Regions from separate parts of the Hydrogenophaga sp. GW101-3F08 genome, predicted to be linked through region 1. Evidence: riboswitches for the same ligand, from Rfam matches in the RefSeq annotation. Region 1 holds a riboswitch; the other holds the start of a gene.
The links. A riboswitch is a leader RNA that binds a small molecule or an ion and turns the genes downstream of it on or off. The one in region 1 is predicted to bind thiamine pyrophosphate.

Region 1 (3,371 bases):
TGGTCCGCCAGACGCAAGCTGCGGCGACCTCCCACCCAGGGCGCCGAACGAATCTCTGCACCGGTACGCACCGTGACGCCCGCCGCCTGGGCGGCCCGCCACAACACCCCGAACAGGGCAGAACGGTGCATGGCCAGGCCGGGAGCGTGCGGCCGGTAAGACACATCCAGCACCGAACGGCCGCTGCCCAGATGCCCCTGCATGCGCGCAATGGGTGCCCCAAGCGCACGCGCCGCATCGCCCACTCCAAGCCGGTCCAGCACCGCGAGACCGACCGGCTAGATCACCAGCCCCGAGCCCACAGGCCGGGGCTGCTCGAAGCGCTCCCAAAGACACACCTGGTGCCCCGCTCGCACCGCCAGACTGGCCAAGGCCAACCCGCCGATCCCGGCCCCCACGACTGCTATTTTCATGATCGCCTCACCGTTGGAGACTCAGACGCTCACTGACCCAGCGACGCCTCGCTGCTGGAGTCGATGCTGGCGATCTCCCGGCCGTTGAACGTGCGCCGCACCACCGTGGTGGTATCGGCCACCTCGGTGATGGCGGGCAGGCCCCGCATGCGAACCGTGGTGGACTGCCGCAGCTTGACCGTGGCCGACAGCCAGGGGAAGCCGGAGGGCTCGATGCTGACCAGTTCCATGTTGTTGTTCACCGATGCATTGGTCGCCCGGAAGGCCGCGCTGGCGTCCTTCAGGTACTCGCACAGTTCCTCCTTGCCGCCCACAAACTGTGACTCTCCCCGGGCGGTCTGCGAACGCAGGTCGACCTTGAGATCGGCCGCATAGGCGTCGCACATCCCATCCTCGCCTCGCAGCATCATCTGGTCCTGCGTCTGCATCCAGCTCATCATGCTCGGCGCAGAAAAGACAAAGCGGCTGTGTCCATAGAACGCAGCCGCCAGCACACCGAGCCAAAACAGTTTTCTCATGTCCTCTTCCCCTTTTTGAAACCGCCTCAACCCGGGCGGCCGCGCATTGTCGCAGAGCAAAAAGGCGGGCCGCCCACGTGCACGGTCAACGGGGAAACTGGCCCTCGCTGCGAGACGTCATCTCGGCGATCTGCAGCGACCGGACGGTGCGCCGCAAGACGTAGGTGGTTTCACCCACCTCGTTCAGCGTGCGCAGGCCCGGCAGCGTGAAGGTGGTGATTTGCCGCACCTTGACCTTGGCCGTCATCCAGGGGAAATCGGAGCGTTCCAGGCTGACCAGCTCGGTGCGGGTGTCGATGGCCGGCTTGAGCACCCGGACGTGGGCGTTGGAGGCCCGGACGTAATCGCACACATAGTTCTTGCCGCCATCCACCTGCCATTCCCCCTTCGGGTGACCCGCGCGGATGTTCACGTTCACATCAAAAGCGAAGTCGTCACAGACGCCCTCCTTCATCGCGAACACCGCCTGTTCGTGCGCCTCGATCCACCCGAGCGCCCGGCTCTTCGACAGCGCCCACTCGCTGTGTCCATAAAAAACCGCGACCAACCCGCCGAGCCACAACAATCGCTTCATCGTTCCTCCCTCTGGTGATACCGCCTCCGACCCGGGCGGCCGCATATTCTCTTCGACGATCAACGCCGGGGGGCATGCTGGTGGTGCACTGGCAGCCCGATCCGAGCGGAATGTGTATGGGGGAAAAAGCGCCCGTCTGGACCCCCAGGCCACAGATGGAGTCCACCAGGCGCCCAACCCCGCCGCCCACAGGGCATTCCATCCACACACCGGGCCCGCGCCGCTATACTGCGCCTTGCTCCGGGGTGCACGGACCGAAAGGTCCAGCGCTGAGATGGTTGAAAAACCGAACCCGTGAACTTGATCTGGCTAGTACCAGCGAAAGAAGAGCGCAGCCCCCAGGGCCTGCATCCCCGGCCCGTCCCTCGCGCGACGGGTCCGTCCACGCCACCAGTGGGCCCGGGTGCATGTTTTGACGGGCGGTCTCCGGAGCATCCACAGCCCCACACAGGAGACCGCCGCCATGAACGCCCCCGACAAGATTCCCTTCGCCGACCAGTTCGCGCTCAGCCGCGAGCCTTTCCCCGCCTCGCGCAAGATCTACGTGCCCGGCTCGCAAGCCAGCATCCAGGTGCCCATGCGGGAGATCCTGCTCAGCAACGGCGAACGGATCACGGTGTACGACACCTCCGGTCCCTACAGCGACCCGAGCGCCGCCATCGACGTGCGCACCGGCCTGGCCGACGTGCGCGGCGCCTGGATCGCGGCGCGTGGTGACACCGAGACCTACACCGGCCGCCAGCGCGCCGCGCTGGACGACGGCGTGAAGAACGAAGCGCAGAACAACGGCACCACCATCGAACGCATCGAGGCCTTGCGCGCCGAGGCCGCCGGCCTGCAGCGCACGCCACGCCGCGCGAAGAGCGGCATGAACGTCTCGCAGATGCACTACGCGCGCAAAGGCATCGTCACCCCCGAGATGGAGTACGTGGCCCTGCGCGAAAACGGCAAGCGCGAGTGGATGCGCGAGTACCTGGGCGACCCGGCGCGTGAAGCGCGCCTGCGCGGCAACCCCATGGGCGCGCGCATTCCCGAGGTGTTCACACCCGAATTCGTGCGCGACGAGGTGGCGCGCGGCCGCGCCATCATCCCGGCCAACATCAACCACCCCGAGGTCGAGCCCATGGCCATCGGGCGCAACTTCGGCGTCAAGATCAACGCCAACATCGGCAACTCGGCCGTGACTTCCAGCATCGAGGAAGAAGTGGACAAGCTGGTGTGGGCGATCCGCTGGGGCGCCGACAACGTGATGGACCTGTCCACCGGCAAGAACATCCACACCACGCGCGACTGGATCGTGCGCAACAGCCCGGTGCCCATCGGCACGGTGCCGATCTACCAGGCGCTGGAAAAAGTGGGCGGCGTGGCCGAAGACCTGACCTGGGCGATCTACCGCGACACGCTGATCGAGCAGGCCGAACAGGGCGTGGACTACTTCACCATCCACGCCGGCGTGCGCCTGGCCTACATCCACCTCACGGCGCAGCGCCGCACCGGCATCGTCTCGCGGGGCGGTTCGATCCTGGCCAAGTGGTGCATCACGCACCACAAGGAAAACTTCCTCTACACGCACTTCGAAGAAATCTGCGAAATCATGAAGGCCTACGACGTGAGCTTCTCGCTCGGCGACGGCCTGCGCCCCGGCAGCGGCGCCGACGCGAACGACGAAGCCCAGTTCGCCGAACTCAAGACGCTCGGCGAGCTGACCCAGGTGGCCTGGAAGCACGATGTGCAGACCATGATCGAAGGCCCCGGCCACGTGCCCATGCACCTGATCCAAGCCAACATGGACGAGCAGTTGAAGCACTGCCACGAGGCGCCGTTCTACACCCTGGGCCCGCTGACCATCGACATCGCACCCGGCTA
Region 2 (3,371 bases), on a different contig from region 1:
CGACCGCAAAGCCACCCCCCGTCCCAAGCCCATTGCTGGCGTCTCCCTGGCCACCCCTGGCCGTGGCCAACGTGTCAGCCTGGAACGTGGCGTGGCCACGCGCAGCAAGAAAAACCCGGGCAAGCGCTCGAAGAAGGGCGGCTGACCCGTACCGATCGCCCCCGCGGCGGTCCCACAAAAAAGGCCCTTGCAGGGCCTTTTTTGTGGGCGGGCGCCAGTGGGCCGGTGGCTCAGCCTCCCGGCGCTTGGCACCTGTCCGCGGTTTCAGCGCGCGAACGTGAGGAAGCGCCCTTTGTAGGCTTCGCCGGTTTCCAGCGTTCGGCCGGCGGCCTGCATGTTCAGCCCGTAACCCAGCACCGCCATCTCGCGGCAGAAGGCGCTGCGGTTGCCGCGGTCGGGGTCCACGATGATGACTTCGGCGCCCGCGCGGGCGTGCTGGTCGATGAAGCGCGCGAGCTGGGCCGGTTGCTGGCGTTCGTAGAGCACGTCGCTGCCGATGATGAGGTCGAAGCGGCCCAGGCCGCTGGCGCCGTTGGCATCGTCCAGCGCCCAGTTACCCGGCTGGTAGGGCAGCGGGCCCAGGCCGTTGGCCAGCAGGTTTTCGTGCAGGAAGGCCTCGGTCAGCGGGTGCCAGTCGGTCACGGTCACGTCGCCCGCGCGGCGGTGGATCACCAGGCTGGCCAGCGCCAGGCCGGCGCCAATCTCCAGGATACGTTTGCCCTCGATGGCGTGGCTGTGCATGGCCAGCGCCAGCACACGTGCCGAGGGCCAGACCTGGCCAAACAGCGGCCAGCCCGAAGCGCCCATGCCCGCGTCTTCGGCACTGCCGTGCGGGTCAGCGTATTGCTGGTTGTCGAGCAGGGAGCGCACGGCGTACTCCAGGCCGCCGATGGTGACCGTCTGGTGTCGGACTTCGTAGCCGGGCATGCGGTGTTCTTTTCATGGTGGGTGGGCGGTGTGAAACGGTTCTGATCGAACGGGCACAGCGCTTCCATGGGAACCAGGGACGGGGCATGCGGGGCCGAGGAGGCAATCTCGCGGGTGGGCCGCGCCGTGGTTGCGGGCCCAGGCCACGGTAACACAGGGCTGCGCGAAGCACAGGGCGGGGTCTACAATTTGCAGCTTCACCGGGGGTGCCGGGCCCACCGCACAGCGGGCCACGGCTGAGAAATACCCCTCTCACCTGATCTGGATCGTGCCAGCGTAGGGAGCGTGAGCAGCCGGCCGCCGATGTGTGCGTTGCTGTCCCTGTCAGACGCTTTCCCTGGCGTTCTTTTTGACAAGGCGGCTTCCCATGCAACGGCGTTTTTTTTCGGCAGTACTGGTTTCGGTTTCCCTCGCGGCGCTGGGGGCATCGCCCACGGTCTGGGCGCAGGCGGTGCCGCTGCGTGTGCTCACCCACAGCTCGTTCGACCTGCCCAAGGAGCTGCTGGCGCAGTTCGAGAAAGACGCGGGCGTGAAGCTGCAGATCGTCAAGGCCGGTGACGCCGGCGAGATGGTCAACAAGCTGATCCTCACCAAGGCCCGGCCCATCGCCGACGTGGTCTACGGCATCGACAACACCTTGCTGCCGCGCGCCGTGGCCGCGAAGGTGCTCGACGCCTACACCGGCCCCGCCGCCCAGCGCGCCTCGGCCGCGGCCATGGCCGAGGGCGCCGACCAGACCGGTGTGGTCTCGGGCGTGGTGCCGGTGGACTACGGCTTCGTGAACCTCAACATCGACAAGGCCTGGTTCGCCCAAAAGGGCCTGGCGCTGCCGACCTCGCTCGACGATCTGGCCAAGCCCGCCTACGCCAAGCTGCTGGTGGTGCAGAACCCGGCCACCTCCAGCCCCGGCCAGGCCTTCGTGTTCGCCACCATCGCCGGCCTGGGCGAAGAGGCGGCGTTCACCTGGTGGGGCCAGATGCGCGCCAACGGCGTGAAGGTGGTCAAGGGCTGGACCGAGGCCTATTACACCGAGTTCACGCGCAACGGCGGCACGCGGCCCATCGTCGTCAGCTACGCCAGCAGCCCGGCGGCCGAGGTGTTCTACGCCAAGGAAAAGCTCAGCGTTTCACCCACCACCAACCTGTTCTTCAAGGGCGGTGTGTTCCGCCAGGTCGAGGGGGTGGCGCTGGTCAAGGGTGGCAACCCGGCCGCGCGCGACGCCGCCGGCAAGTTCATCGAGTTCCTGCGCTCGGCCCCGGCCCAGCAGGCGCTGCAGACCACGATGTGGATGTTCCCGGCCGAAGCTGGGGCCGCGCGTGTGGAGGTGATGAAGCAACACGCGAGCGAACCCACCGCGTTTGACAACCCGGGTGTCACCGACATGAACAGCAAAGGCAAGGCCTGGCTGCAGCGCTGGACCAAGGTGGTCTTGAAGTGACCCTCCTGCGCCGCTGTGCGGCTTCCCCCCTGGTGGGGGCCCGTGCTCCGGCCGAGCGCCTGGGTTCAGTGCATTCATGCATGGATTGAGATCCCGCCACCTGCTGCCCGCGCTGCCGCTGGTCTTTCTGGCGCTGCTGCTGGTGGCGCCGGTGGTGCGGCTGCTGGTCGAAGGGCTGGGCGGGGGCGAATGGTCGGGTGACGAGCCGCTGCGCTGGCTCGACGTCTGGCAGGACGACTTCCTGCGCTGGCGGGTGTTGTGGTCCCTGGCCCAGGCGGCGATCACCTGCGCACTGGCCCTGGCGCTGGGCCTGCCGGTGGCCTGGGTGCTGGCGCGGCTGGAATTCCGGGGCCGCTCGCTGGTGCTGCGCCTGTTGATGCTGCCCTTCGTGGTGCCCACGCTGGTGGCCGCGCTGGGTGTGCTGGCGCTCTGGGGGCCGCGTGGCCTGCTTGGCGCGCCGCTGGCCGGGGCCGGCATCGAACTGGTGGACACGCCCTGGCTGCTGCTCTACGGCAACCTGTTTTTCAACCTCTGCGTGGTGGTGCGTGCCGGCGTGGACGCGCTGGAGCAGGTGAGCGCGCCGCGCGTGGCTGCCGCGCGCACGCTGGGCGCCACGCCCTGGCGCGCCTTCTGGCGCGTGGAGTGGCCGGCGATCGCGCCCTGGCTGGCCTCGGCGCTGTGTCTGGTGTTCCTCTATTGCTTCGCCGGCTTCGGCCTCGCGCTGATCCTGGGCGGGCAGCGCTACGCCACGGTCGAGGTCGAGATCTACACCCTGGTGGCGCACGAGCTGGCGCTGGGCCAGGCCAGCGTGCTCGCGGTCTGGATGCTGCTGCTGACCGGCGCCGTGGCGCTGGCCTACGCCTGGATCGAAAAGCGGCTCGCGGCGCCCGGCCGCGTATCGCCCATCGCACGCCAGCGTCCGCGTGGTCTGGGCCAATGGGCGGCGGTGGGCGCCGCGCTGCTGGTGTTGTTCGTCGTGTGCGCGGCGCCGTTGCTGGCCATCGTG

Region 2: another riboswitch for thiamine pyrophosphate. It lies ahead of AC07YZ_RS22230 (thiamine ABC transporter substrate-binding protein); the one in region 1 lies ahead of thiC (phosphomethylpyrimidine synthase ThiC).

The regions. Positions count from the first base shown of each region.
Region 1 covers NZ_JBWKZP010000004.1:206,990-210,360, forward strand. Annotated here, with positions in the region: gene AC07YZ_RS13115 (FAD-dependent oxidoreductase) at 1-263, opposite strand, end outside; gene AC07YZ_RS13120 (NAD(P)-binding protein) at 279-413, opposite strand; gene AC07YZ_RS13125 (hypothetical protein) at 443-931, opposite strand; gene AC07YZ_RS13130 (hypothetical protein) at 1,017-1,505, opposite strand; TPP riboswitch at 1,737-1,849, shown strand; gene thiC (phosphomethylpyrimidine synthase ThiC) at 1,969-3,371, shown strand, end outside.
Region 2 covers NZ_JBWKZP010000011.1:65,987-69,357, reverse strand. Annotated here, with positions in the region: gene AC07YZ_RS22240 (hypothetical protein) at 1-145, shown strand, start outside; gene AC07YZ_RS22235 (class I SAM-dependent methyltransferase) at 265-927, opposite strand; TPP riboswitch at 1,120-1,228, shown strand; gene AC07YZ_RS22230 (thiamine ABC transporter substrate-binding protein) at 1,295-2,365, shown strand; gene AC07YZ_RS22225 (ABC transporter permease) at 2,442-3,371, shown strand, end outside.